Regions from separate parts of the Streptomyces sp. NPDC038135 genome, predicted to be linked through region 2. Evidence: riboswitches for the same ligand, from Rfam matches in the RefSeq annotation. Region 2 holds a riboswitch; each other region holds the start of a gene.
What was found. Region 2 has a riboswitch for cobalamin ahead of ACZ7JA_RS00915 (ribonucleoside-diphosphate reductase subunit alpha). Riboswitches for the same ligand answer to the same signal wherever they lie in the genome.
Positions count from the first base shown of each region.

Region 1: it holds a riboswitch for cobalamin, as region 2 does, so the genes downstream of both, nicT (Nickel transporter NicT) here and ACZ7JA_RS00915 (ribonucleoside-diphosphate reductase subunit alpha) in region 2, are expected to answer to the same signal.
Region 3: it holds a riboswitch for cobalamin, as region 2 does, so the genes downstream of both, ACZ7JA_RS34830 (cobalamin biosynthesis protein) here and ACZ7JA_RS00915 (ribonucleoside-diphosphate reductase subunit alpha) in region 2, are expected to answer to the same signal.

Region 1 covers NZ_JBVJXS010000003.1:466,110-475,794, reverse strand. Annotated here, with positions in the region: gene ACZ7JA_RS10505 (RNA polymerase sigma-70 factor) at 1-305, opposite strand, end outside; gene ACZ7JA_RS10500 (DUF6445 family protein) at 356-1,042, opposite strand; gene ACZ7JA_RS10495 (DUF4142 domain-containing protein) at 1,386-2,129, shown strand; gene ACZ7JA_RS10490 (glycoside hydrolase family 13 protein) at 2,126-3,772, opposite strand; gene ACZ7JA_RS10485 (LAETG motif-containing sortase-dependent surface protein) at 4,030-4,983, shown strand; cobalamin riboswitch at 5,124-5,328, shown strand; gene nicT (Nickel transporter NicT) at 5,358-6,443, shown strand; gene ACZ7JA_RS10475 (nucleoside hydrolase) at 6,603-7,580, opposite strand; gene ACZ7JA_RS10470 (hypothetical protein) at 8,220-8,999, shown strand; gene ACZ7JA_RS10465 (helix-turn-helix domain-containing protein) at 9,083-9,685, opposite strand, start outside.
Region 2 covers NZ_JBVJXS010000001.1:189,407-199,091, reverse strand. Annotated here, with positions in the region: gene ACZ7JA_RS00930 (helix-turn-helix domain-containing protein) at 1-225, opposite strand, end outside; gene ACZ7JA_RS00925 (hypothetical protein) at 318-572, shown strand; gene ACZ7JA_RS00920 (ribonucleotide-diphosphate reductase subunit beta) at 485-1,498, opposite strand; gene ACZ7JA_RS00915 (ribonucleoside-diphosphate reductase subunit alpha) at 1,498-3,882, opposite strand; cobalamin riboswitch at 4,007-4,165, opposite strand; gene mctP (monocarboxylate uptake permease MctP) at 4,277-5,905, opposite strand; gene ACZ7JA_RS00905 (DUF3311 domain-containing protein) at 5,902-6,165, opposite strand; gene ACZ7JA_RS00900 (GntR family transcriptional regulator) at 6,302-7,066, opposite strand; gene nagB (glucosamine-6-phosphate deaminase) at 7,268-8,053, opposite strand; gene ACZ7JA_RS00890 (TetR/AcrR family transcriptional regulator) at 8,244-8,873, shown strand; gene ACZ7JA_RS00885 (sensor histidine kinase) at 9,217-9,685, shown strand, end outside.
Region 3 covers NZ_JBVJXS010000015.1:109,809-119,493, reverse strand. Annotated here, with positions in the region: gene ACZ7JA_RS34865 (ABC-F family ATP-binding cassette domain-containing protein) at 1-375, opposite strand, end outside; gene ACZ7JA_RS34860 (hypothetical protein) at 563-1,990, opposite strand; gene ACZ7JA_RS34855 (alpha/beta hydrolase) at 2,175-3,302, opposite strand; gene ACZ7JA_RS34850 (class II aldolase/adducin family protein) at 3,430-4,098, opposite strand; gene ACZ7JA_RS34845 (lysozyme) at 4,290-5,054, shown strand; gene ACZ7JA_RS34840 (inorganic phosphate transporter) at 5,198-6,475, shown strand; gene ACZ7JA_RS34835 (hypothetical protein) at 6,500-6,727, shown strand; cobalamin riboswitch at 6,853-6,991, shown strand; gene ACZ7JA_RS34830 (cobalamin biosynthesis protein) at 7,110-8,054, shown strand; gene ACZ7JA_RS34825 (cobyric acid synthase) at 8,051-9,559, shown strand; gene cobN (cobaltochelatase subunit CobN) at 9,556-9,685, shown strand, end outside.

The sequences.
Region 1 (9,685 bases), on a different contig from region 2:
TCCTCCTGGGCACCGGGGGAGGTCAGCAGGGGTTCGGGCAGCCACGGGCCGACGTACCGCTCGCGGCGCGCCCGGGCCGAGGTGAGGCGGTTCAGGGAGTGGTTGGTGACGGTGCGGACCAGATAGGCGCGGGGGTCCCGGACCGCCGAGCGGTCCGCGCGGTGCCAGCTCAGCCAGGTGTCCTGCAGGACGTCCTCCGCGTCCGCCACGCTGCCCAGCATCCGGTACGCCGTCGCGAACAGCGTCCGCCGGTGCTCCAGGTAGGGGTCGGGGTCGTCGCCGGTGTCCGTCTCCGAGTACGCCATGGGGCCACGCTGCCAGAACGCCCGGGTCCCGGCACCGCCGGGTGCCCGACTCAGGCCATCCAGAAGAAGACCGCGGTCATCCGCTTGCGCGCCAGCTCCCGGCCGGAGTAACCCGTCGCGCCGTGCACCATGTTGGCGTTGTAGAGGAGCAGCCGGTTGTACCGGTGCGGGACGCGCACGTCCTCCTCGAAGGCGTCGGCGGCCACGAACCGGGTGCCGAGCGCGGCCACGAGGTTGTCGTGCGGGGCCTGGACGACGTTGCCGCCCAGCCGGCCGCCGGGCAGGGACTGGCGGTAGAAGCTGGTGCCGCAGTCCTCGGGCACGTCCGGGTTGAGGTAGAGCACGGCCGCGTACCGGCACAGCGCGCGCGAGTCGGTGTGCGGGCGGGGCTCGCTCTCGCCCTCGCCGACCACCTGCACGCAGTTGTGGTTCAGGGTGCCGCCGCCGGGCGCCCGCTGCACCCACAGCTTCCCGGCCCCGGTCGCCTTCCTCACCAGCCGCTCCACCCGCTCGAGTTCGCCGGGTTCGAGGCCGGGCATGGCCCGCAGCCCCGGCCAGGTCTCGGAGGTGTACGGGTACCCGCGGGTCCAGTCGTCCTTGGCCAGGCACCGCTCCCGTACGGCGTCGGGGTCCGGCAGGACGTCGTCCAGCACCCAGTAGTCACGGCCCCGGGTGGGCTTGCGGTAGGGCAGGACGGGCAGCGCGGCGGGCGTCCTCGGGGACGGTTGCGGGGGCATGCGGCGAATCTAGGACCGCCTCCGGTCTGCCTTCTCCCGGCGGCGGGTCAACCTTCGCCCAACCATCTGTCATGCACATCCATCGATCGCCAACGGATCGCAATCGCCCGGGGGCCGGGAGCGCGGGCGCCGGGGACCCGCACCGGCGCCCGGCGGCACTTTTCACCCGCGTCGGCGCCCGGCCACAGTTTTTACCCGCGACACAGAGACGATCGGCCCCCGTGTCCGTACTGCTGTGCGTACGAACTGCCCACGCGTCGCCGGGGGCGGGATCCACGACCGGGCAGGAGGCACGGTGCGCTTTTCGCGGAACGCGACGGGAACTCTCTTCGTGGGCGGTGCGATGGCCCTGACACTCGGCGCGCTCGCCTACCCGAGCATGCTCGGGCTGAACACCGTCTCCACCTCGCAGACACGGATCATCGCCCAGACGCAGTGGGGGCCGCTCACCGAGGGCGACCGGGACTTCGTGGTCAGGGTGCGGGCCGCCGGTCTCTGGGAGTACCCGCTCGGTCAGATCGGGCTGCAGAAGGGCGCCTCGAAGGGCGTCCTTGAAGCCAGCAAGCACCTGGTCGACGGGCACGCCGCGCTGGACGCGAGCTGCCGCAAGATCGCGCCCATGCTGAACATCACGCTGCCCAACATCGCGAGCCCCCAGCAGGAGGGCTTCGTCACCCAGCTCAAGGCGGAGAGCGGCAAGGCGTTCGACACCGACTTCGCCAACATCCTGCGGATGACGCACGGCTCGATCTTCAACTCGATCGCCAAGATCCGCTCCACCACCAAGAACTCGCTGGTGCGGGCCCTCGCCGACCAGGCCAACGACACCGTGCTGGACCACATGACGGTGATGGAGAAGACCGGCCTGGTCGACTTCGACCAGACCATCTTCCAGCAGACCACCCCGCCGAAGCTGCCCTCCGACAACCTCACCCCGCCCCCGCCGCCCGCGGGCCAGCCGGAGGTGGTCCTCACCCCGCCGCCGAACGCGACCTCCACCCCGCTGAACCTCAGCGGCCTCACCGGTGACGGCGGCGGCTCCGGCGGCGGCGCCCCGGCCCCCACCCCGAGCCCGACCGTGGGCTAACCGAGCCACACGGTGGTGTCCGGCGGGAGCGAACCGGCCCCGGCGAGCGGGGTGCTGGCGAGCAGCACCTCGCCCGGCGGCAGCGGTACGGGCCGCCCGGTCAGGTTGGTGACCGAGCGCCAGGTCTCGGTACGGGCGAAGTCGAGGACGCCGGCCGGTGCGCCGGGCGTCCAGGTCAGCGTCTCGCCCTCCAGCAGCTTCCGGCGCAGCCGCAGGGCGGTGCGGTACAGCTCCAGGGTGGAACCCTCGGCGCCGGCCTGCGCCGCCACCGCGTAGGAGGCGAAGGACTCCGGCTGCGGCAGCCAGGCGGCCCCCGGCCCGAAACCGTACGACGGGCCGTCCGGCGTCCACGGGATCGGCACCCGGCAGCCGTCGCGGCCCTTGCGGACGTGGCCGGTCTGCTCCCAGATCGGGTCCTGCAGCACCTGGGTGGGCAGGTCGGCGACCTCGGGCAGGCCGAGTTCCTCGCCCTGGTAGACGTACGCGGAGCCGGGCAGCGCCAGCATCAGCAGGGTCGCGGCCCGGGCCCGGCGCAGACCGGCCTCGGGATCGACGGCCGGGGCCCGGCCACCGGACAGCAGCCAGGCGTTCTCGTCGGTGCCGGGCGGCAGCAGCAGGCGGGAGGCGTGCCGTACGACGTCGTGGTTGGAGAGCACCCAGGTGGCCGAGGCGCCGACGGTGCGGGCGGTGGCGAGCGAGCCGGTGATGACCTCCCGCAGCTCGTCGGCGTCCCAGGACGCCTGCAGGTACTCGAAGTTGAAGGCCTGGCCCAGTTCGTCCGGACGGGCGTACAGGGCGCGGCGGGCGTCCGGGACCCAGGCCTCGGCGACCGCGGTGCGGGGCGGGGTGTAGGCGTCGAAGATCTTGCGCCAGTCGCGGTAGATCTCGTGCACCTCGTCGCGGTCCCAGTACGGGTGGCTGCCGGGCGCGACGCGCCGCAGGGCCTCCTCGCCGGTGGCGCCGATGCCGCCGATGTCCCGCAGCGGCTCGGCGAGGTCCTTGGCGAGGCCGTGCGCGACGTCGACGCGGAAGCCGTCCACGCCCCGGTCGGACCAGAAGCGCAGGGTGGCGCGGAAGTCGGCGCGGACCTCCTCGTTCTCCCAGTTCAGGTCGGGCTGCTCGGGCGCGAAGAGGTGCAGGTACCACTCGCCGTCCGCGGTCCGCCGCCAGGCGCTGCCGCCGAACACCGACTGCCAGTCGGTGGGCGGAAGTTCACCGTGCGCGCCGCGGCCGGGACGGAAGACGTAGCGGTCCCGGGCCGCGGAGCCGGGGCCGGCCAGCAGCGCCTCCTCGAACCAGGGGTGCCGGTGCGAGGTGTGGTTGGGGACGACGTCGACGACCACCTTCAGACCGAGGCGGTGGGCCTCGGCCACCAGTGCGTCGAAGTCGTCCAGGGTGCCGAGGCGGGAGTCGACGCCCCGGGGGTCGGCGACGTCGTAGCCGCCGTCGGCCAGTTCCGAGGGGTAGAAGGGGCTCAGCCACAGGGCGTCGACGCCGAGCGTGGCGAGGTGGTTCAGGCGCTGGGCGACTCCCCTGAGGTCGCCGAGCCCGTCGCCGTCGGCGTCGGCGAAGCTGCGCGGATACACCTGGTACACGACGGCCTGGCGCCACCAGTCCGGGTTCCGGGACGAGAGGTCTGCCATGCGGACTCCCTTCGGGAAGGACGACAGTACAGAGCCTGTCCACATTGCCCGGAAAGGGAACCTTCAGGTGATGGGGAGTGGATCCTTCCCCGTGTGACGAAGTTGTGACGGAGCCATGAACGCCCTCTGCATACACGCAGGTTGACAGGTTTCAACACGGCCGATCACCATGGCCTCACACTGTGGCGCATGTGACCAATGGGCCGCGTGTCTCTTCTGACTTCTTCGCTCACTCGAGCTTCTGCGATGGGATACCCATGTCCATAGCCAGACGTGTCACCGCGCGCCGCCTGCTGGGGACGGGCGCCGCGTCACTCGCCCTCTGCGCCGCCTCGGTCGCCGCCGCCTCCGGCGCTTGGGCCCACGGCGCGCACGGCGGTGACGGCTGGAGGTCCGGCGGCCACTACGCGCCCGGCACCGGCGCGGGCACCGAGACCGGCACCGACCGCTGCCAGTTCTCGCTGGACGGCGTGAACTTCTTCGACTCGGTGAAGGTGGACGACCAGAACCTCCGGCCGACCGAGGACGGCAAGGTCCACGTCAAGGTGCGTGCCGCCGGGGGCGCCGCGGGCTGCACCGCCTCGCTGGCCTCCTACCTGGCCCACGGCGCGAGCTTCGCCACCTCCGGCGAGCAGGTCTTCGTCGACTTCGACACCGTGGCCGTGAAGCCGGGCGAGACCGACTCCCTCGACATCGCGGTGCCGGACGCGGGCTGCTTCGCGCAGATCGACCTCTACCGCGGCGCGGTCAAATTCGACGGCAAGAACGGCGCGAACGACGGCTTCGAGCACGGGGACCTGCCCAAGGGCCCGGACCACCCGGTCATCAAGGACAAGCTGATCGCGGCCTGGAACGGCGGCACCAAGGACTGCGCCACCACGCCCGAGCAGCCGCAGTCCCCGTCGCCGAGCGCCCCCGCGGACGACTCGGCGTCGCCCGCGCCGAGCACGTCGGAGCCGTCCACGCCGAGCGACTCGGAGTCGTCCGCCGCGCCGTCCCCGGCCGCCACGGAGTCGGCGCCGGCCCCGTCCGCCTCCGAGTCGCGGGCCGGCTCGGCGCCCACCCCGGACGGGGGCGACGACGGGGGCGACCTCGCGGAGACCGGTGGCGGCGGCAACTCGGGGCTGATCGCGGGCGGGGCCGCCGTGCTGGTCGCCGGCGGAGCCGCCTTCGTGCTCGTCTCGCGCCGCAGGCGGGGCGCCCAGGGCTGACGGCCCGGCCCTCCACCCGGCCCACCACGACCCCCGCCGTCCCGCGGCAGCCGCAAGGCCCGCGGGACGGCGGGGGCGTCTCGCATGTGATCTTGCGTACCCGCACCGGTGCCCGGCTAGGCGGACGGGCGTTCACCCGCCTACGGTGGGCGGGCCGTGGTGCTCGGGAAGTCGGTGACGGCCCCTCAAGGGTCCATGCCGACGCGGCCCTCGCCACTGTGATCGGGGAGTTCCCGTCCCGTCCGGCGTCCGCCGGGCCACTGGCCGTGTCCACGGCTGGGAAGGCAGGGACGGCGAACGCACCACCCCGTAAGCCAGGAGACCGGCCACGGCAGCTCACGAGATGATCCACGAGGTGCTGGAGCGTGAATCCGATGGCCGATGCCGCTGCCTTCCGATGGCGACGCGAGGACACGATCAGGACGGCGGGGCTGCTGGGGGTGATCGCCGCCCTGCACGTCGTCGCCTTCGGGGTGCTGTTCCTGCTCGTCGCCCCCGGGCACTACAAGGTCGGCCAGGACGTCTTCGGCGTCGGCCTCGGCGTCACCGCCTACACCCTGGGCATGCGGCACGCCTTCGACGCCGACCACATCGCCGCGATCGACAACACCACCCGCAAGCTGATGGCCGACGGCAGGCGGCCGGTGTCGGTGGGCTTCTGGTTCGCGCTGGGCCACTCCGGCGTGGTGGTGCTGCTGGCCCTGCTGATCGCGGGCGGCACCCGGCTCGCCGGCCGGGTCATGGACGAGCACTCGCGCACCCACCAGGTGCTCGGCTTCATGGGCACGACGATCTCCGGCGCCTTCCTCTACCTCATCGCCGCCCTCAACCTGGTCGCGCTGGCCGGCATCCTGAGGGTGTTCCGGGCGATGCGGTCCGGCACGTACGACGAGGGTGAGCTGGAACAGCACCTGGACTCGCGGGGGTTCATGAACCGCGTCCTCGGGCGGCTGACCAAGTCCATCTCGCGGCCGGGCCAGATGTTCCCGCTGGGCTTCCTGTTCGGCCTCGGCTTCGACACGGCCACCGAGGTCACGCTGATGGTGATGGCCGGTTCGGGCGCGGCGGCCGGACTGCCCTGGTACGCGGTCCTGTGCCTGCCGCTGCTCTTCGCCGCCGGGATGAGCCTGTTCGACACCCTCGACGGCACGTTCATGAACTTCGCCTACCAGTGGGCGTTTTCCAACCCGGTGCGCAAGGTCTTCTACAACCTCACGATCACCGGGCTGTCCATCGCCGTCGCGTTCCTCATCGGCACCATCGAGCTGGTCGGCGTCCTGCACGAGAAGTTCGCCCTGGGCGACGCCGTGACCGGCTGGATCGCCGGGCTGGACCTGGACAGCGTCGGCTACGTCATCGTGGGGCTGTTCGTGGTGGTGTGGGCGGCGGCGCTGGCGTACTGGCGGCTGGCGCGGGTGGAGGAGCGCTGGACGGCACGGGTCCCGGCGGCGTCCGACTGACCCGGGGTCGGTGGGACGGCACAGGTCCCGGCGGCGTCCGACTGACCCGGGGTCGGTGGGACGGCACAGGTCCGGCGGCGTCCGACTGACCCGGGGTCGGTGGGACGGCACAGGTCCCGGCGGCGTCCGACTGAGCCGGGGTCGGCGGCCTGCGCCGGCCTAGGCCGGGGGCCCCTCGACCGTCTCGAGGTAGAGCTTCACGAACCGGTCCACGTCCACGTCCAGCGCGACGTCCACCAGGGGCTGTTCGCGGGCGCCCTCGTGGATCTCGGACTCGCCGGGGCGGGGGCGGCGGTCGACCAGCGTCTGGCCGCGGGCCGGGCCGGGCGCCAGGCAGACCTCCACCGGCAGCAGCCGGGTGGCGATGCCCGCCGGGTCGGCGACCGCGCAGACCGCGCCCGCGTCACCGAGTCCGCCCGCCTCCTCGGCCTCGGGGTCGCCGCCCTGCGCGGTGGGCCGGTGGGCGAGGAGATCCCCGGCCAGCCGGGTGCCCGGGTCGGCGCTGCCGCGCAGCCGGTGCACGTCGGCGCCGGGCACGACGACCCGCATGAAGACGTCCAGCCCGTACATCGTGATCGGCACCCCGGCGGTGAGCAGCACGGCCGCCGCCTCGGGGTCGTGCCAGACGTTGAACTCGGCGACGGGCGTGGCGTTTCCGGTGGCGACCGCGCCGCCCATGAACACGATCCGCTCGATGTTGCGGGTCACCTCGGGGTGGGTGCGCAGCAGCAGGGCGATGTTGGTGAGCGGCGCGGTGGGCACGAGGGTGACCGGGCGGGGCGAGGCCAGGATCTCCCGGCGCAGCAGGGACACGGCGTCCACGTCGGCGGGGGCGCGGGTGGGGGCGGGCAGGCCCAGGTCGCCCATCCCGTCCGAGCCGTGCACGTGCCGGGCCGAGCGGGCCGGCTCGATCAGCGGGCGCTCGGCGCCCCGCGCCACCGGGATGTCCGGGGCGCCGGCCCGCTCCAGCACGGTCAGGGTGTTGCGGACCACCCCGTCCACGTCCGTGTTCCCGGCCACGCAGGTGACGGCCCGCAGGTCGAGGCCCGGGTGGCGTACGGCGAACAGCAGGGCCAGGGCGTCGTCGACGCCGGTGTCACAGTCGATGATCACAGGAATACCGGCCTGCCCGGCCACGACGGTCTCCTTCCACCAGGAACTCCCCCCGAAGGCCCCCTCAGCCTACGACCGCCCCCGGCCCCCGGCCCCCGGCCGCGCGGCGACCTGCCCTGGGCGGCGCCCTGAGAGCCGCGGGGCGGTCACGGCGAGCGCCGGAACAAGCCGGTACCGAGGCGGTGGCCGGACGCCCGGGGCCGACCGAAGAACGGGACGCCCGCCGCCAAGCCGGACCCCACCGCCCTGACCCGCCCGGAAGCCCCGGAACACGCCTCAAGCCGGGCAGCTCCACCCCGGCATCCCGAAGCCGCGGGGCGGTCACGACGCGCGGCGGACCGAAGCCCGGCCGGGCGCCCCTGCCGCCGGACCAGCCGCGCACCGCCGCCACGACCGGGCCCACGCTCCCGGCGGCCCGAAGCCGGACGCTTCAGGGCGGCCGCGGCGAGGCTCGACACCATGCGCGCGTTCCAGCCGGCGCCGCCCGGACGCCCGGAGCCGGACACTCCAGGGCGCCCGGAATGCCGTGCGGCACGCGCACCGAGCATCCGTGCCAGCCGGCGCGTCCTCTCACCCGGACGGCCCGTCGCGCTGGTGGGCCGGTGTGGGCGGTGGTGGCGTGAGAGGTGGCACCACCACCGGTCCGCACAGGAGGCCCCCCCGATGACCGCCGCGATACGCCCCCGTGCCCTCCCGCTCGCCGCTCTCGCGGCCGGTCTCCTCGCCCTCACCGGCTGCGCCGCCCTCGGCCTGGAGCACCCGCCGACCGCCGAGCAGCCGCTGCCCACCGTCGACGCGGCCTCGCCCACACCGAAGGCGTCCGGCGGAGGGGACGGCCTGCTCACCGACGACCAGGCCAGGGCAGCGCTCCTGACGCAGAACGACCTCGGCGCACCCTGGTCCGCGACGCGCGGGGCGGCCACCTGGCGCGACGGCCTGCTCAAGGCGAGCTCCCGCACCGCGGAGTGCCAGCGCCTGCTCGACGCGCTGTACGCGGACGAGCTCCTCGGCGCCCCCGCCCGGGTCGCCGTCGGCCTGGACGACGCCGACACCGACGCCCAGCTCCGCTACCAGATCGGCGCGCGCCGCCCGGCCGACGTCGACGCCGCCCTGGCCTGGCTGCGGACGATGCCGGAGCGGTGCGCCCGGTTCACCGCCACCACGGAGAACGGCCTGGTGGAGGACGTCCAGGTGCAGGACGCCCCGCTGCCGGAGGTCGGCGACGCCCGCCAGGGCCTGCGGCTCACCCTCTACACCATGACGTCCGACGGCCAGGACGTCGTCCTCACGATGGACGTGGCCGCCGTCCGTGTCGGGGAGGACTCCTTCGCGCTCACCAACGGCGGTCTGGGCGACGTACCGAACGAGGCGACCCAGGCGGCCGTCCAGATCGGCGCCATGCGCCTCGCGGACATCCGCAAGCAGGGCCGCGCCGAGGTCTGAGCGGCCGGGACGGCGCCCTCAACCGAGCCCGGTCCGGCGCCGCCCCGCGCCGGACGACCGTGCCGCGCCCGCTCCTGCCGCCGTCACAGCGGGGGCTGGGCCGGGGCCGGGCCGAGGGTGGTGGTGCCCGGGGCCGTGCGGTGGCCCAGGCCGGTGCGGTAGGCGTCGAGGGCCGCTTCCACCCGGCCGGTGCGGCGCAGCAGGTCGCCCAGCAGGCGGCACAGGTCGGCGAGGTCGCCGGCCGCCCCGGCCCGTTCCAGCAGGCTGAGCGCGCGGACGTAGTGCTCTTCGGCAGCCTCGGTGTCCCGGTCGTCCTCGGCGATGATGCCGAGGAGGCGGTGCGCGGCGGCCGCGTGGACGGCGCCGCGCTCGGAGGAGAAGTCCCCGAGGACCCCGTTCAGCAGCTCGGCCGCCTCCGCGGACCTGCCCTGCCGGTGCAGGACGTCGGCCAGCTCGACGGCGGCCTGGCTGCCGTAGAGGGCCGCCCGGGTCCGGGAGAACATGGCGAGCGCCTGCCGCAGCTCGGCCTCGGCACGCTCCAGTTCGCCGTTCTGGGCGCAGACGTAGCCGCGCATCCAGTGGCAGTTGGCGAGTTCGGTGCGGAGCTGGAGCTGCCGGTTCAGCTCGGCCGCCTTGGCCAGGGAGGCGTCGGCCTCGGCGAGCCGGCCCTCGGCGAGCAGCGTGCG
Region 2 (9,685 bases):
CACCGCGATCAGATCGGCCTCCTCCAGCCGCTCCAGACCGTACGGCGTCGACACGGTGAGCCCGCCGACATGGGTGCTCAGGGCGGGGCCCTCCGCCGAGACGACCGCGAAGTCGTACACCGGCAGTCCCTCGTCACTGCGGTCGATGCCGAACACCTCGCACACCACGCCCAGCTCGAAGGGGTGCACGCCGTCCAGCAGCACTGCCGCCACGTTCCTCAGCATGCTGCCAGTGTGCCCCGAAGCTGGCAGTAAATCGAGGGTGTACGGCAGTACTGCCACTGTCGGTAAGGAGTATCCGGCGCGACAGTGGTGTCATGACCGGAAACCAGATCGAAGGCCTGATCGGAATGCTCGCCACCCTCGGCATCCTGGTCCTCCTGATCCTCCCGTCCGTGCTCGGCATCGCCCGCGACAGGCGGGTCGACCGGCAGCTCAGGGAGGCTCAGGAGGCCCGGGACGTGGTGAGCCGGGAGAAGGAGGCTCAGAAGTCCTCGTCCAGGTCGACCGTGCCCTCCACGGCCACCTGGTACGCCGACGGGCGGCGCTCGAAGAAGTTCGTCAGTTCCTGAACGCCCTGCAGCTCCATGAAGGAGAAGGGGTTCTCCGAGCCGTACACCGGGGCGAAGCCCAGGCGCGTCAGGCGCTGGTCGGCGACGCACTCCAGGTACTGCCGCATCGACTCGGTGTTCATGCCCGGGAGGCCGTCACCGCACAGGTCGCGCGCGAACTGCAGCTCGGCCTCGACGGCCTCCCGCAGCATGTCCGTGACCTGCCCGCGCAGCTCGTCGTCGAACAGGTCCGGCTCCTCCTTGCGGACGGTGTCGACCACGTCGAAGGCGAACGACATGTGCATCGTCTCGTCCCGGAACACCCAGTTGGTGCCGGTGGCCAGACCGTGCAGCAGACCCCGGCTGCGGAACCAGTAGACGTACGCGAAGGCGCCGTAGAAGAACAGACCCTCGATGCACGCGGCGAAGCAGATGAGGTTCAGCAGGAAGCGGCGGCGGTCGGCCCTGGACTCCAGCCGGTCCAGCTTCTCGACCTCGTTGATCCACTTGAAGCAGAACCCGGCCTTCTCCCGGATGGAGGGGATGTTCTCCACCGCCGCGAACGCCGCCGCCCGGTCGTCTGGATCGGGCAGGTAGGTGTCCAGCAGCGTCAGGTAGAACTGGACGTGCACGGCCTCCTCGAAGAGCTGGCGGCTCAGGTAGAGCCGGGCCTCGGGGGAGTTGATGTGCTTGTAGAGGGTCAGCACCAGGTTGTTCGCGACGATCGAGTCGCCCGTCGCGAAGAAGGCGACCAGACGGCCGATCAGATGCTGCTCGGCCGGCGTCAGCTTCGCGAGGTCGGCGACGTCCGAGTGGAGGTCGACCTCCTCGACGGTCCAGGTGTTCTTGATGGCGTCCCGGTAGCGCTCGTAGAAGTCGGGGTAGCGCATCGGGCGGAGAGTCAGCTCGAAGCCCGGGTCGAGCAGGTTCTTGGCTTCGCTGGTCATCACTGGCAGGCCTCGCAGGACTCGGGGTTCTCAAGGGAGCAGGCGACCGCGTCGGGGTCGGCGATCTGCTGCACGGGGACGGTGGCTCGGGTCTGCGCCCGGGCGGCGCGGGCGATCCTCGTCGCCGGGCGCGAGCGCAGGTAGTACGTCGTCTTCAGCCCGGACTTCCAGGCGTACGCGTACATCGAGGAGAGCTTGCCGATGGTCGGCGTCTCCAGGAAGAGGTTCAGCGACTGCGCCTGGTCAAGGAACGGGGTGCGGGCGGCCGCCATGTCGATGAGGCCGCGCTGCGGGATCTCCCACGCCGTGCGGTACAGGTCGCGGACGTCCTGCGGCACCCAGGTGAAGCCCTGCACCGAGCCGTTGGACTCGCGCAGCGCCTCACGGGTCTGGGCGTCCCACACGCCGAGCCGCTTGAGCTCGTCCACCAGGTAGGAGTTCACCTGGAGGAACTCGCCCGAGAGCGTCTCGCGCTTGAACAGGTTGGACACCTGCGGCTCGATGCACTCGTACACGCCCGCAATGGACGCGATGGTGGCCGTGGGCGCGATGGCCAGGAGCAGCGAGTTGCGCATCCCCACCTCGGCAATCCGCGCCCGCAGCGCCGCCCAGCGCTCCGGCCAGGTGAACTCGACGCCGTAGTGGTCGGGGTGCAGCACGCCCTGGGCGGTGCGGGTCTTCCGCCAGGCCGGCAGCGGGCCGTTGCGCTCGGCGAGGTCCGCGGACGCCTCGTACGCGGCGAGCATGATCCGCTCGGCGATCCGCGTGGACAGCGCCCTGGCCTCGGCGGAGTCGAAGGGCAGCCGCAGCTTGAAGAAGACGTCCTGCAGGCCCATCGCGCCCAGGCCCACCGGACGCCAGTTGGCGTTCGACCGGCCCGCCTGCTCGGTCGGGTAGAAGTTGATGTCGACCACGCGGTCGAGGAAGGTGACGGCCGTGCGGACGGTCTCGTCGAGCCGCTCCCAGTCGAGGTCGCCGGCCGCCGTGTCCACGAAGGCGCCGAGGTTGACCGACCCCAGGTTGCACACCGCGGTCTCGCCGTCGTCGGTGACCTCGAGGATCTCGGTGCACAGGTTGGAGGAGTGCACGACGTGGCCCGCGGTCGCCGTCTGGTTGGCGGTGCGGTTGGCGGCGTCCTTGAAGGTCATCCAGCCGTTGCCGGTCTGCGCGAGGGTGCGCATCATGCGGCCGTACAGGTCCCGGGCGGGCATCGTCTTCCGCGCGAGCCCGGCGGCCTCCGCCCTGCGGTACGCGGCGTCGAACTCCTCGCCCCACAGGTCGACCAGCTCCGGCACGTCCGCCGGGGAGAACAGCGACCACCGCTCGTCGGCGTCGACCCGGCGCATGAACTCGTCCGGGATCCAGTGCGCGAGGTTCAGGTTGTGCGTACGGCGGGCGTCCTCACCGGTGTTGTCCCGCAGCTCCAGGAACTCCTCGATGTCGGAGTGCCAGGTCTCCAGGTACACCGCGGCGGCCCCCTTGCGCCGGCCGCCCTGGTTCACCGCGGCCACCGAGGCGTCCAGCGTCTTCAGGAACGGCACGATCCCGTTGGAGTGCCCGTTGGTGCCCCGGATCAGCGAACCGCGGCCGCGGATGCGGGAGTAGGACAGGCCGATGCCGCCGGCGTGCTTGGAGAGGCGGGCGACCTGGTGGTACCGGTCGTAGATGGAGTCCAGCTCGTCCAGCGGGGAGTCGAGGAGGTAGCAGGACGACATCTGCGGATGCCGGGTGCCGGAGTTGAAGAGGGTGGGGGAGGAGGGCAGGTAGTCGAGCCGGCTCATCAGGCCGTACAGCGCGGCGACCTCGTCCACGGAGCGGGCGGTGTCGTCCTCGGCCAGGCCGGCGGCGACGCGCAGCATGAAGTGCTGCGGCGTCTCGATCACCCGGCGGGTGATGGGGTGGCGGAGCAGGTAGCGGCTGTGCAGCGTGCGCAGGCCGAAGTACCCGAAGCGGTCGTCGGCCGCCGGGTCGACCAGCGCGTCGAGCCGTTCGGCGTGCAGCCGCACGAACTCCGCGGTGCGGTCGGCGACGAGACCCTCACGATGGCCGACGGCGACCGACCCGGTGAAGGACGTGACGCCCTGCGAGGCGGCCTCGGCGCGGATGGAGACGGTCAGCAGCCGGGCGGCCAGCCGGGAGTAGGCGGGGTCCTCGGAGATCAGCCCGGCGGCCGCCTCCGTGGCCAGCTCGCGCAACTCCGCCTCGTCGGCCCGGGCGGACCGGCCGCGCAGCGCGGCGGCGGCGACCCGGCCGGGGTCGGCGTCGGGGAGGTCGGCGGTCAGCTCGGTCAGGGTCCGCAGCAGTGCGGCACCGGGACCGTCGGTCTCCACCGGGGCTCCGCTCGCCGGGGTGGCTGAAGCCGGGTCGGCTGGCGCGATGGTCACGTGGGGCTCTCCCTCGCTCGGCACGGGGCCTTGCGGAGGGCAGGGGGCAGCGCGAGCGCGCACGGCGTCGCGTCCCCGGCCCATTCCACGAGGCCCGGACGTCGATGAGCACCCGGACCGGACGGCCGGGCGCGTGCTGCCGGCAGGTCCTCGGACTGAACAGGCGTGCGGAGACACGCGAGTACACCGTTGCGGGACAGTTCCGGATTCGCACCGGATTCCCCTGCGGCGACAGCGAGCATGAGCATACATCTAGTGCCGGGCCGTCGTGTCACCCCCACATGTTGTGCCTGCTGCGTGTTGCGACGGCTCCGCAGGGTCAACTCGCACGACAGCGGGCCGCCGGGGGAGGTGCCCTCGGCGGCCCGCTGCGGGTGGTCCGTGACCGGTCGCGCTAGTGGGCGCTTCCCGCGGTGGCGGGCGGGAGCTCCACCTCGACGCCGGGGTCGCCCGCGTCCGCCGTGTAGTCCTCCGGCCGGGTCTCGTCGAGGCCCTCCGGGGCCTTCACGGCCTTCAGGACGAAGGTGAGCACCACGGTGACCACGACATTCAGCACGAACGCGGTGAGGCCGATGTAGCCGATCTCCCCGATGCCCGGGATCTCCTTCGCGGAGCCGCCGAAGTGCTTCTGGGTCGGCGAGGCCACCCCGTACGCGGCGAGCGTGCCGTACACCATGCCGACCGCCCAGCCGGCGAGCAGCGCCCAGCGGTGGAACCAGCGGGTGAACAGGCCGCCGACCAGGGCCGGGAAGGTCTGCAGGATCCAGATGCCGCCCAGCAGCTGGAAGTTGATGGCGACCGTCTTGTCCATCGTCAGGACGAAGACCAGCGCGCCCACCTTCACCAGCAGCGACACGATCTTGGAGACCCGGGTCTCCTCCTTCGGCGTGGCGTCCGGCTTGATGAAGTCCTTGTAGATGTTGCGGGTGAACAGGTTCGCCGCCGCGATGGACATGATGGCCGCGGGCACCAGCGCGCCGATGCCGATCGCCGCGAAGGCCACGCCCGCGAACCAGTCCGGGAACATGTTCTCGAAGAGCTGCGGGATCGCCAGCTGGCCGTTGGTGACCTTCACCCCGGCCGCGATCGCCATGAAGCCGAGCAGGGCCAGCAGGCCGAGCATCAGCGAGTACAGCGGCAGGATCGTGGTGTTGCGGCGGATCACCTCACGGCTCTTGGAGGACAGGGTCGCGGTGATCGAGTGCGGGTACATGAACAGGGCGAGCGCGGAGCCGAGCGCCAGGGTGGCGTACGTCCACTGGCCCGCCTCCGGCGGTGCGAGCGCGCCGCGCGGCTTGCCGGTGGCCGGGTTCACCTGGCTGAAGGCGTCACCCGCCTTGGCGAAGACGTCGTCGAACCCGCCCAGCTTGATCGGGATGTAGATGATCGCCACCGCGATGACGATGTAGATCAGCGCGTCCTTCACGAACGCGATCAGCGCGGGGGCGCGCAGACCGGACGAGTAGGTGTACGCGGCCAGCACGCCGAAGGCGATGAGCAGCGGCAGGTCCTTCACGAACCAGTTGGTGTTCTCGCCGCCGCCGACGCCCATCACGTCCAGCACCGCCTGGATGCCCACGAGCTGGAGCGCGATGTACGGCATCGTCGCGAGGATGCCGGTGACCGCCACGGCCAGCGACAGGCCCTTGGAGCCGAACCGGCCGCGCACGAAGTCCGAGGTGGTCACGTAGCCGTGGCGGTGCGAGACCGACCACAGGCGGGGCAGGAACGTGAAGATGAGCGGGTAGACGAGGATCGTGTACGGGACGGCGAAGAAGCCGGCCGCGCCCGCCGCGTAGATCGCCGCCGGCACGGCGACGAAGGTGTACGCCGTGTACAGGTCGCCGCCGAGCAGGAACCAGGTGATCCAGGTGCCGAACGACCGTCCGCCCAGGCCCCATTCGTCCAGGGAGTGCTCGTTGTCGGCCCTGCGCCAGCGTGCGGCCATGAAGCCCACGACCGTGACGGCCAGGAAGAAGAAGATGAAGACGCCGAGTGCGACGCCGTTGACGCCGTCCTTCACTTCGCCGCACCCCCGCTCCGGGCGCCGCGGGCGCGCTGGTCACGCTGCCACAGCTGGTACGCCAGCATCGTGAGCGCGGTGGAGAGCAGCACCCACAGCATCTGGTACCAGTAGAAGAACGGGATCCCGATGAAGGCGGGGTCCGTCTTGGAGTACGAGCCGACCCACAGCATCGCCACGAAGGGCGCGACGAGACACAGCCCGATGATCACCCGGACCGGCGTCACCACCGGTGGTCTCACTTCTTGCGTTTCGGACATGCCACGGCTCCGTCCCCTCGCTGATCACCTGTGTAATGCGCAGGCAATCTAGGTGACGCCGTCACGGCAGCGGAAGACCTCGTCCGCATATCGGCATATCGATTTCGCGTGCGGAGCGTGAAGGTTCTTCGCCGGTTCAGTCCTGAGGGCGCTTCAGACGGGCGACGAACTTGTACCGGTCGCCCCGGTAGACGGACCGCACCCACTCCACCGGCTGGCCGCCGCGGTCCAGCGAGTGGCGGGAGAGCATCAGCATCGGCAGGCCCACGTCGGTGCCGAGCAGACCCGCCTCGCGCGGCGTGGCCAGGGAGGTCTCGATGGTCTCCTCGGCCTCGGCGAGGTGGACGTCGTAGACCTCGGCGAGCGCGGTGTACAGGGACGTGTACTTCACCAGCGACCGCCGCAGCGCGGGGAAGCGCTTGGCCGACAGATGGGTGGTCTCGATGGCCATGGGCTCGGCGTTGGCCATGCGCAGCCGCTCGATGCGCAGCACCCGGCCGCCCGCCGTTATGTCGAGGAGCTCGGCGAGCCGGTCGTCGGCGGTGACGTACCCGATGTCCAGCAGCTGGGAGGTGGGCTCCAGGCCCTGGGCGCGCATGTCCTCGGTGTAGGAGGTCAGTTGCAGCGCCTGGGACACCTTCGGCTTGGCGACGAAGGTGCCCTTGCCCTGGATGCGCTCCAGCCGGCCCTCGACGACGAGCTCCTGCAGGGCCTGCCGGACGGTCGTGCGGGAGGTGTCGAACTCGGCCGCCAGCGTGCGCTCCGGCGGGACGGGCGTGCCCGGCGCCTGCGTCTCCGTCATGTCGAGCAGGTGCTTCTTCAAGCGGTAGTACTTGGGCACGCGCGCGGTACGGACGGTCGTGCCGGCCTCGTGCTCCGCACTGCTGACGTCGGTGCTCATGCTCTGCCTTCCCGGCTCCGGGTGCCGAAAGCGACCGACCGACCGTCGGCCACGGCTCACATCGTGGCACGGCTTCGTGTGTCGGGCTCCACCCGCACGCTCCGTGATCTCCTCTGTATACCGGCGCACCCCCTGCTGGTCTAGTCCAGCGGCCCCGGCGGCAGGCCTGGGGCACGCCGGGGCGGGTGGGCCGGACGCCCCCTATATGCCCTGCCAGTCCGGCTTGTGGGCGTAGGTGTGGCGGAAGTAGTCGGCCAGCTTGAGCTTGGACGCGGCGGCCTCGTCGACGACCACCGTGGCGTGCGGGTGGAGCTGGAGCGCCGAGGCCGGGCAGACGGCCGCGACCGGTCCCTCGACGGTGGCGGCGACCGCGTCCGCCTTGCCCTCGCCGGTGGCCAGCAGCACCAGGTGGCGGGCCTCCAGGATGGTGCCGATGCCCTGGGTGATCACGTGGTGCGGCACCTGCGCGATGTCGCCGTCGAAGAAGCGCGCGTTGTCGATCCGGGTCTGCTCGGTCAGCGTCTTGATCCGGGTGCGCGAGGCGAGCGAGGAGCACGGCTCGTTGAACCCGATGTGCCCGTCCGTCCCGATGCCGAGGAGCTGCAGGTCCACGCCGCCCGCCTCGGCGAGCGCGCGGTCGTAGGCCTCGCAGGCCGCCTGGACGTCCTCGGCGGTGCCGTCCGGCCCGATGAAGGCCTCCATCCCGATGCCGAGCGGTTCCAGCACCTCCCGGCGCAGCACCGAGCGGTAGGACTCGGGGTGGTCGGCGGGCAGCCCCACGTACTCGTCGAGCTGGGCTATGCGCGCCCCGGAGGTGTCCACCGCACCGGAGCGCCACTTGAGCGCCAGTGCCTGGTAGACGGGCAGCGGAGTGGAACCGGTGGCCACACCGAGCAGCGCGTCGGGCTTGCGTCGCAGCAGCTCGGCCATGGACTCGGCGATCAGCTCGCCGCCCGCCGCGGCGTCCGGGACGATGACAACTTCCACGCTGGGCCTGCCGTTCTCAAGAGGGCTTGAAGTCTGGGAAACGTGCCATGTGGTTTAGACCAATCTAACAGAATGCGCGGTCGCGGGAAGAGGGGTGCGAGCCGCACGCCTTGTTTTCTAGCGATCGCTACATTAAAACTGTACTACGCGGCACGGACCTTTCTCTAGGGATCGCTATAGAATGCACTCCATGGTGACGGGTCAGGAGACGAACGCGCAGGCCAGGCCGTCGAGATCACGGGGGCGCCCGCGCTCCTTCGACCGGACGACCGCCCTGGAGAAGGCGCTGACGGCCTTCTGGCGGAACGGCTACGAGGCGACGTCGGTCTCCGATCTCACCCGGGTCATGGGCATCGGCGCCCCGAGCCTCTACGCGGCCTTCGGCGACAAGCGGACCCTGTTCGAGGAGGTCGTCGAGGTCTACGCCGGCACCCACGGCGCCTTCGCCGACCGGGCCCTCGCCGAGGAGCCCACCGCCCGGGCCGCCGTCGAGCGCATCCTGCGCGAGGCCGCCGCCCGCTACGCCGACCCCGAGCACCCTTACGGCTGTCTGGTCGCGCACGCGGCCACCAACTGCACGAGCCCCGAGGTCGAGGGGCTGCTGCGGGACCGGCGCGACGCGTCCCTTGCGGCCCTGGAGTCCCGCGTCCTGGGCGACGTGGCGGCCGGCCTGCTGCCCGCCGGCACCGACGCCGCGGCCCTCGCCCGGCATACGACCGCGATGCTCCACGGCATGTCCCAGCAGGCCCGGGACGGCGCGAGCCAGGCGCAGCTCCGGGCGCTCGCCGAAATTGCCATGGTTATCTGGCCCCGCGGCTGAGCCGGTCGGGCTAGGCTGCGTGGCATCGCGTGCCGTCTGGACGCATGCTCTCGCGCTCATGGACACGCGCTCGTGGTCTAGTCCACAATGCCTGGGGGGATTCCCCCGGAAAACTGAACAGCTTCCGCCTTCCCCGCACAGGAGGGCGGACCGAGGACCCGGTGCTCTCTGCCCTGACTGCCCCGGCTCCTCGGCCTTCGGCCGAACGGGACCGCACACCCCGCGGCCGATGATGCTCCGGGCTGCGGTGCCGGAAGGGTTGAGGGTCCCTTCCAGGCGCCGCGGCCCGCGGGTGTTTTTCGGTCACCCGTGCGGCCCCGGGTACGCTCGCATCGTGCCCTCCATGAACGAACTCGTACGCCAGCACACGGCCCTCGACGACTCCGACCTCGAGTGGCTCCACCTGCTGGTCTCGGAGTGGCAGCTGCTCTCCGACCTCTCCTTCGCCGACCTGGTGCTGTGGGTCCCGACCAGTGACGGCACCCGGTACGTCTCGGTCGCCCAGATGCGCCCCAACACCGGCCCGACCTCGTACCAGGACGACATGGTCGGCCACCTCGTCCCGCGCGGCCGGCGGCCCATGCTGGACGCGGCGCTGGACGAGGGCCGGATCGTGCGCGAGGGCGACCCGGAGTGGCGCGAGGAGGTCCCCGTCCGGGTCGAGTCCATTCCGGTGCGGCGGGCCGGCCGCGTCCTCGGCGTCATCGCCCGCAACACCAACCTGCTCACCGTCCGCACCCCGAGCCGGCTGGAGCTGACCTATCTCCAGAGCGCCTCGGACCTCGCGCAGATGATCGCGGCCGGCTCCTTCC
Region 3 (9,685 bases), on a different contig from region 2:
CTCGGTCTCCTGGCGCTCGTACTGCTTGAGGGCCTTCTCGCGGGTGGCGCCCTGGCCGTTGGCGATGCGCTGCTCGTTCTCGCGCATCTTGCGCAGCAGCACGTCCAGGCCGCGCGCGGAGAGGATGCGGTCGCGGGCGAGCACGTCGAGGTCGCCGGTGCGGGGGTCCTGCGGGAGGTAGCCGACCTCGCCGGAGCGGGCGATCTGGCCGCCGGCCGGGATGCCCTCGCCGGCCAGGCACTTGGTCAGGGTGGTCTTTCCCGCGCCGTTGCGGCCGACGAGGCCGATGCGGTCGCCCTTGGCGACACGGAAGGTGGCGTTCTCGATGAGGACGCGCGCACCGGCGCGCAGCTCGATACCGGAAGCGGAGATCACGGACAGACTCCAGGGCGTACTGAGGATTGGCGGTGGGCGGCTGCGGACGTTCCCGCCGTCTAATGCGCGAGGAGAATGGCCATGGGCCAAGTCTAACGGGACCGTGCAAGCGCTTTTCGCTGCGTCCGCGGGCCGCCGGCCCGGGGCGGCCGCGGGCGTGGCCCGGGCGGCCGCCCGGCGCCCCGGGTCAGCCGCCGGTGTGCACCTGGAAGGCGGCCCGGCGCACGGCCTTGGCGAGGGCCGGGTCCGGGTGGGCGGCGGCGAGGGCCACCAGGACCTGCACGGTGCGCGGGTGGCCGACGGCGCGGACCTCGTCCAGCAGCGTGGGCACGGTCGGCTGCACCGCGGCCTCCAGGTGCCGCACCAGCATCGACGTCTCGCCGTGGTCGGCGACGGCGGCCGCGGTGTCGACCCACAGCCAGGTGGCCTCCTCGCGGGTCAGGACCTCGTGGGCGTCCTCCGGGTCGACGCCGTCGTGCTCGGCCAGCCACAGCAGCGCGTACGGCCGCAGGGCGGGGTCGTCCAGCACCGCGTGCACCTCGGGTTCGGCGGGGGCGCCGACGACGCGCAGCGCCTCGAAGGCGAGGCCGCGCAGCAGGGCGTCGTCGCCCCGGGCCGCGGCGAGCAGCTCGGTGACGGCGCTGCCGACGGGGCGGGCGGCGAGCCAGGCGCGGTACTCGGCGCGGGCGGCGTTGGGGCGGAGCTGGGCGCAGCCGCGGAGCATGTCCTCGGCCGACTGCTCGATGTTGCCGGCGGGGCTCTGCGCGGCCACGCAGATCTGCTCCAGCTTGACCCAGACCGCCCAGCTGCCCAGCGGGGTGAGCGTGGCCTGGCCGTCGCCGTAGGTCAGGGCGCCGACGGAGGCGAGGGCCGTCAGGGCCCACTCCAGGAGCGGGGCGAGCGGGGTGTCCCCGGCGGGCGCGGGTTCCGCGGGGGCGGCGGCGCCCGCGGGGGCCGGGGAGCCGCCTTCGCCGGGCTCGTAGGAGACCTCGCAGCGCTCGGTGCGCAGTTCGGTGACCCGCTGCTGGAGCAGGTCGAGGAGCTGCTCGACGGGCACCGGGCCGGCGGATAGCTGGAGAAAGGAGAGCACCTGGGGCATGGCCGAGACGACCTCGGCGACGGCGGCCGGCTCGGCCCCCGCGGGCTCCGGGCCGGCGAGCGACCAGGCGTCGAACAGGGCGACCCAGCCGCGCAGCACGGCGCTGTCGTCGCGGTCCCAGGCACGCAGGCGCCATCCCGGGCGCGCGTTGTCCCCGTGCACCTCGATGAGTCCGGCGAGCCGGGCGGTGTCCCAGTCGGCGCGGATCCGGCCCGGGTCGAGACCGAGGCCGGCGGCGGCGCGCTCGGCGGTCGCGTCGGAGAGGGTGGCCTTGCCGTCCGCGGTGGCGGCGTCGCTGCCGGGACCGAGGGCGGAGTCGGCCCAGCGGGCGACCCGGACCGCGCCGGCCAGACCGGTGCGCGCCATTCTGGCCAGCTCGGCCGGGGCGGGGGTGCCCTCCGGCGGCCGGGGTGCGGGGCGGCGCGGGCGCCGCTGGTTCACAGCTCTGGGGGCGGCGGCCAGGGGTCGCGGTCGGACGAGTCGAAGCCTGGAGTCGCGCGGGATACGGGACGTCACGGGGTGCAGTCTTCCGGTTGACCGTCCGAAAACCCAAACGGAATGTCACGGCGGGCTACGGGAGTGGCCAAGGCACGCGGGCCGGAGGCGGCTCCGCGGGCGGGATCGGGCCAGTGGTACGGCCCTTGACGCACCGGCCGTACCAGTGGCCGTCCGGCCCGTAGCGGAGGGAGCCGCGTGCCGGTCACATCAGCGGGGTCAGGAACCGGCGCAGCCGCTCCTCGTACTCCTCCGGGTCGGCGTTCCACATGGCCGCGTGCGGGGCCTGCGGCACGGTGTGCAGCGCGACCAGGTCGGGGCGGCGGGCGGCGAGGCGGCGGGAGTGGGCCCACGGGGCCACCACGTCGTCGGGACCGTGGATGATCAGCGTGGGCACGGCGAGCCGGTCGGGGTCGGCGGTCCCGGCGCCGCGGTCGGCGTGCAGTCCGGCCCGGCCCTGCGCGGCCCGCACCGCCAGCGGCAGCAGGGCGTCGGGGGTGTGCCGGGCCTGGGCGAGGGCGCGCAGGGCCGCCTGCCAGCTCAGCACCGGGGAGTCGAGGACCAGCCCGGCGACGCGCTCGCGCACGGCGGAGTGCTCGGCGGCGCGCAGGGCCATGGTGGCGCCGGTGGACCAGCCGAGGAGGACGACCCGGCGGGCGCCGTAGCGGACGGCGTAGCGGATCGCCGCGTCCACGTCGCGCCACTCTGTCTCGCCGAGGTGGTTCAGGCCGTCCGGGGAGCGCGGGGCGCCCAGGTCGCCGCGGTAGGCGAGGGCGAGGACGGGGACGCGGCGGCGGTGCAGGTTCGCCATGACGTTCAGGGCGAGCTCGCGGGTGGTGCCGAGGCCGTGCACCGCGATCACCCAGGTGTCCCGGTGGCCGGGCACGAACCAGGCGGGCAGCGGGCCGAGTTCACCGGGGACGTCGATGTCGGCGTGGTCGAGGCCGAGGGCGGTGCCCGGGTTGCCGACGTGCACGTTGGGGGTGAGCCAGGCCGCGTCGCCGGGGGCGAAGGACCCGTGGGTGACGCGTTCCAGGCGTCTGACGACGGTGTCGGCGGTGTGCTCGGCCGAGTCCAGCGGGGGCCCGACGACCGCGTGCGAGCCGTCGCCGGCCAGGCCGTAGGTGCCGGGGCGCAGCGAGGCGAGGTCGCGGGTGAGGGTGATCCGCCCGGGCGCGGTGCCGTGCACGGTGAGCCGGGGTTCGGTGGGCAGGGGCCTGCCGGGTGGGGCCTTCAGCGCCGCGTCGCTGGCCAGCCGGCCGGCGGCGACGGAGACCGCTCCGGCGGCCAGGACGGCGCCGAGGGCGGCGGCGGTCGCTCTGACGGTGCGCACGGCTCCAGTGTCCTGGGGGCCGCCGGAACCGGCCAGCCGGAGGAGCGGGCCGGACGGCCCGGTGCGGCGGCCGAGGGGCGGCCGGACGGCAGGGGGACGGAGCGGGCGGCTGTGCGACGACAAGGGGTCACCTCCGTTGGCCGTATCCCTTCAAGCGTGCCCCGGCCTCCGCGATGTGTGCCTCCGTCAGCAGGGCGGGCGTGAGGCCCGGCACGGAGGACGCCGTCAGCCACAGCCGGCACATCCACTCGAGCTGGGCGGTGCGGTCGTAGGCCTGGTCGAGGGTGGCGCCGTGGGTGACCGTGCCGTGGTTGCGCAGCAGGCAGCCGGAGCGGCCGGCCAGCGCCGCGAGCATGTTGCCGGCCAGTTCGTCGGTGCCGTAGGCGGCGTAGGGGGCGACCCGTACGGGGCCGCCGAGGGAGGCGGTCATGTAGTGGATCGGGGGCAGCTCGGTGACGAGGGTGGAGACCGCCGTGGCGTGCACGGCGTGGGTGTGGACGACGGCGCGGGCGTCGGTGCTGCGGTAGACGGCGAGGTGCATGGGCAGCTCGCTGGTCGGCACGAGGGTGCCGAGCACCTGCCGGCCGTCGAGGTCGACGCCGGTGATGTCGGCCGGGGTGAGCCGGTCGTAGGGCACGCCCGACGGGGTGACCAGCACGACGTCCCCCACGCGGGCGGAGACGTTGCCCGAGGTGCCGACGACCAGCCCGTCGGCCACGGTCCGGCGGGCCGTCGCGACCAGCGCCGCCCAGCTCCGCTCCTGCTGCTCTTCCGCGTCCCGCCGCTGTCCAGCCATGCCGCGATCCTGCCAGCCCGCCCGGTGCGGGGAAGTCCGCCGGCGGACTTCCGTCCGGAACCCGTGCCGCCGGACGAGTGGACACCGGTGCGAAACGCACCTAAACGCACTTGATCGGGTGATATCCAAGCATCTAATGATCATTAATGCCCGCAGTCGCACGACGCTTCACCGTCACACCAGGGGGACGCATGGCCCGTGACCGCTCACCCTCCCGCCCCCGCCGTCGCGCGGCCGTGGTCGCGGCCGCCGCGGGCGCGCTCGTCCTCGCGGGCGCCCAGTGCGCCGCCGCCGGGCCGTCGGCCGCGGTGGCGGCGGGCCTGCCGCGGGGGCACGACGTGTCCTCGCACCAGGGACACGTCGACTGGCCCGCCGCCCGGTCGGACGGCGCTCGGTTCACCTACATCAAGGCGACGGAGTCCACGGGCTACCGCAATCCCTATTTCGCCCGGCAGTACGCGGGCGCGCGCCGGGCGCACCTGATCCGCGGCGCCTATCACTTCGCCCGCCCCGACCAGTCCTCCGGCGCCGCCCAGGCCGCGTACTTCGTACGGCACGGCGGCGGCTGGCGGGCGGACGGCTGGACCCTGCCGCCGGCCCTCGACATCGAATACGACCCGTACGACGGCAGGCACATCTGCTACGGGCTCGGCCACCGGCGGATGGTCCGCTGGATCCGCTCCTTCAGCGACGAACTGCACCGGCTCACCGGCCGGCGTCCGGTGATCTACACGACCGCCCAGTGGTGGGCCTCCTGCACCGGCGGCAGCCGCGCCTTCGCCTCCGACCACCCGCTGTGGATCGCCCGTCACGGCACGTCAGCGCCGGGATCGCTGCCCGGCGGATGGTCGTCCTGGACCTTCTGGCAGTACGGCACCGAGGGCGGTCTGCCGGGTGACCAGAATCTCTTTCACGGGCCGCCGAGCCGGCTGCGGGCCTTCGCGCGCGGCCGGTAGCCAAGGGGCGCACGGGCGCCCGACCGGAACGGAATCGCCGACCCCCGTTACCGACACCCCCGCGCCCGACCCAGTTCACCTTCCGTTCACCCAGGTTGCCTACGTTCGACCCGCCAATGACGCTCGAACGATTGCCTGGGTAAATGGAAAGCTTCTCGCTGATCCTCGCGATAGTGGTGGTAACCGCTCTCGCGTTCGATTTCACGAACGGTTTCCACGACACCGCCAACGCGATGGCCACCACCATCTCGACCGGTGCGCTCAAGCCCAAGGTCGCGGTGGCCATGTCCGCCGTGCTCAACCTTGTGGGCGCTTTCCTCTCCGTGGAGGTCGCCAACACGATCTCCAAGGGTCTCGTCGATGAGAACGGCATCCGTCCCGAGGTCATCTTCGCCGCCCTGGTCGGCGCGATCCTCTGGAACCTGCTGACCTGGCTGGTGGGTCTGCCCTCCAGCTCCTCCCACGCCCTGATGGGCGGCCTGATCGGCGCCACCGTCGCCTCGGCGGGCTTCGGCGCCGTCCACGGCGACGTGCTGGTCACCAAGGTGCTGCTGCCGGCGGTCGCCGCCCCGGTCGTGGCCGGCCTGGCCGCCATGCTCGCCACCCGCTTCTCCTACGGGATCGGCGGCAAGGCCGAGGGCGAGGCCTCCCGCAAGGGCTACCGCGCCGGCCAGATCGCCTCCGCCGGACTGGTCTCCCTCGCCCACGGCACCAACGACGCCCAGAAGACCATGGGCATCATCACCCTCGCGCTGATCGCGGGCGGCGCCATCGCCCCGGGTTCCAACCCTCCCACCTGGGTGATCCTCTCCGCGGGCATGGCCATCGCGCTCGGCACCTACATCGGCGGCTGGCGCATCATCCGCACCATGGGCAAGGGCCTGACCGAGCTGCAGCCGCGCCAGGGCTTCGCCGCCCAGACCAGCGCCGCCACCGCCATCCTGGCCTCCTCGCACCTCGGCTTCTCGCTGTCCACCACGCACGTCGTCTCCGGTTCGGTGATGGGCGCGGGTCTGGGCCGCAAGGGCGGTGTGGTCCGCTGGTCCACCGCGACCCGGATGGCCGTCGCCTGGGTCCTCACCCTCCCGGCCGCCGCCCTGGTCGGCGCGCTCGCCGAGTCCGTCACGGACCTGGGCGACTGGGGCACCGCCCTCGTCGCGGTCTTCCTGGTCGGCTCCAGCGCCGCGATCTGGAAGCGCTCCCGCCGCGAGGTCGTCGACCACACCAACGTCAACGGCACCGACGAGGCCGCGGAGCCCGCGGGTGTGGTGACCGCCGCGATCGCCGCGGTGACCCCGCCGCCGGCCGGCGTCACCCTCACCGAGGGGCCGGCCATCACCTTCCCGGCACAGTCGAGCGGCCCGGCCCCGGCCACCGCCGAAGTCACCGCACCGGCCGTCCCGCCGGCCGCCACCGTCTGACCCGGTTACCGGAGGAAAAGCAACATGAAGATCGACTGGGCGGCCATCGGCTCCGTCCTCGGCGTCAGCCTCGCCTTCACGGTGGGCCTGGTGGCCCTGTTCACCCTCGGCGTCAACGGCCTGTCCCGGCGCGAGCGGGCGGCCGCGCAGGGCGGCTCCGCGACGCTCGCCGTCACCGGCGCGTACGTGTGCTTCGCGGCGTGCGCCGCGGCCGTGGCCTACGGCATCTACCTGATCGTGGCCAAGCCTTAAGGCAGGCCGTCCCCGAAGAGGCTCTCCGCCGGTGTGTTCCGGCAGGGAGCCTCTTCTCGTGTCCGGATCCCGCCGGTGTGGGGCTCGGCACACTCTCCCCCCGCAGGTCACAGGCAAGTTGACGGCCCTTCCGGGCCCGTGGTGGACTGCCCGGGCCATGTACGGCGGCAGGAGAGGAAGCCGGTGCGAATCCGGCGCGGTCCCGCCACTGTCACCGGGGAGTGATCCCCGGGAGCCAGGAACTCTCACCGCCGGCTTCGTCGAACCAGGGCGTGGACACCCTGAGTGAGGACACCGATCGCCATGCTCGGCCGCAGATCGAGGGCCCGTTCCAGGGCCCGCAGCGAGAGTTCCGCCCCCGCGCCCACGGCCGGCTGAGCCGATGGGTGCCGATCGCGCTTACGCGTACGGCGCCGCCGCCGGCCTTCTCGGCGACCTGCTCCTCGGCGATCCGCGCCGCGGGCATCCGGTCGCCGTGTTCGGGCGGGCGGCCGCTGCCGTGGAACGCGTGCTGTGGCACGACCATCGCGGCTGGGGCGCGCTGCACACCGCCGTCTGCGCCGGCGGCGCCGTGGCCGCCGGGCTCGTCGCCCAACGGGCCGTGCGCCGCTCCCCCGTCGCCTCCGCCGCGCTGATCGGCGTGGCCACCTGGGCCGTCGTCGGGGGCACTTCGCTGGCCCGCGAGGCCCGGGCGATCGGGCGCGCCCTGGAGGCCGGTGACGTGCCGGCGGCCCGCGCGCGGCTGCCGCACCTGTGCGGCCGGGACCCGCAGGCGCTGGACGCCGACGGGATCGCCCGGGCCGTGGTCGAGTCCGTCGCCGAGAACACCTCCGACGCCGTCGTGGGCGCGCTGGTGTGGGGCGCCGTCGCCGGCGTGCCGGGGCTGCTCGGGTTCCGGGCCGTCAACACCCTGGACGCGATGGTCGGTCACAAATCGCCGCGCCTGCGCCGCTACGGCTGGGCCTCGGCCCGGCTCGACGACCTCGCCGGCTGGCCGGGGGCCCGGCTGACGGCCGCGCTCGCCGTGCTGGCCGGACCGGACCCGCGGGGCGCCGTACGGGCCTGGCGGGCGGACGCGGCGAAGCACCCGAGCCCCAACGCCGGACCCGTCGAGGCGTCGTTCGCGGGCGCGCTCGGGGTGCGGCTCGGCGGGACGCTCTCCTACGCCGGGCGGGTGGAACACCGGCCGGTGCTGGGCGGCGGCACCGGGCGGGCCGTCCGGGTCACCGACATCGACCGGGCCGTGACGCTCTCCCGCCGCGTCGGCCTGCTCGCGCTCGGCGTCACCGCCGGTGCGCGCCTCCTCGTGAAGGGACGTGGCAAGTGAGCGGTGGGCTCCTCGTCGCCGGCACCACCTCCGACGCCGGCAAGAGCGTCGTGACGGCCGGGATCTGCCGCTGGCTGGTGCGCCAGGGCGTCAAGGTCGCGCCGTTCAAGGCGCAGAACATGTCCCTCAACTCCTTCGTGACGCGCGAGGGCGCCGAGATCGGGCGGGCGCAGGCGATGCAGGCGCAGGCCTGCCGGGTGGAGCCGACCGCGCTGATGAACCCCGTGCTGCTGAAGCCGGGCGGTGAACAGAGCAGCCAGGTGGTGCTGCTGGGCAAGCCGGTGGGCGAGATGAGCGCGCGCGGCTACCACGGCGGACGCCAGCAGCGGCTGCTGGGCACGGTGCTGGACTGCCTGGCCGAGTTGCGGGGCACGTATGACGCGGTGATCTGTGAGGGCGCCGGTTCGCCGGCGGAGATCAACCTGCGGCGGACGGACATCGTCAACATGGGGATCGCGCGGGGCGCGCGGCTGCCCGTCCTCGTGGTCGGCGACATCGACCGCGGCGGCGTCTTCGCCTCCTTCTTCGGCACCCTCGCCCTGCTGTCGCCCGAGGACCAGGAACTGGTCGCCGGGTTCCTGGTGAACAAGTTCCGGGGCGACGTCTCCCTGCTGGAGCCCGGCCTCGACATGCTCCACGGCCTCACCGGGCGGCGGACGTACGGCGTGCTGCCGTTCCGGCACGGGCTCGGCATCGACGAGGAGGACGGGCTGCGGGTCTCCCTGCGGGGCGCCGTGCGGGAGTCCACGGTGGCTCCCCCGGCCGGTGCGGACGTGCTGCGGGTCGCCGTGTGCGCGGTCCCGCTGATGTCCAACTTCACCGACGTGGACGCGCTGGCCGCCGAACCGGGCGTCGTGGTGCGGTTCGTGGACCGGCCGGAGGAGCTGGTGGACGCGGACCTGGCGGTGATCCCGGGCACCCGCGGGACCGTGCGGGCGCTTCGGTGGCTGCGCGAGCGCGGCCTCGCCGACGCGCTCGCGCGACGGGCCGCCGAGGGGCGCCCGGTGCTCGGGATCTGCGGCGGCTTCCAGATCCTGGGCGAGCACATCGAGGACGAGGTCGAGTCGCGCGCCGGCGCCGTCGACGGGCTCGGCCTGCTGCCCGTGCGGGTGCGGTTCGCCCGGGAGAAGACCCTCGCCCGCCCGGCCGGGCGTGCCCTCGGCGAGCCGGTCGAGGGGTACGAGATCCACCACGGGGTCGCCGAGGTCGTCGGCGGGGAACCCTTCCTGGACGGCTGCCGGGTGGGTTCCGTGTGGGGCACGCACTGGCACGGCTCGCTGGAGTCGGACGGCTTCCGGCGCGCCTTCCTGCGCGAGGTGGCGGCCGCCGCGGGACGCCGCTTCGTACCGGCCCCGGGCACCTCGTTCGCCGCGCTGCGCGAGGAGCAGCTCGACCGGCTCGGCGACCTGATCGAACAGCACGCGGACACGGACGCGCTCTGGCGGCTCATCGAGTCGGGCGCGCCACAAGGACTGCCTTTCATTCCACCGGGAGCGCCCGCATGAGCACAGTGTTGTTGTTGTCGACCGCCGACACCGATCTGCTGGCGGCCCGGGCCTCCGGCGCCGGGTACCGGACCGGCAATCCGACCCGGGTGGACGTGGCCGGGGAACTGCCGGGGCTGATCGAGG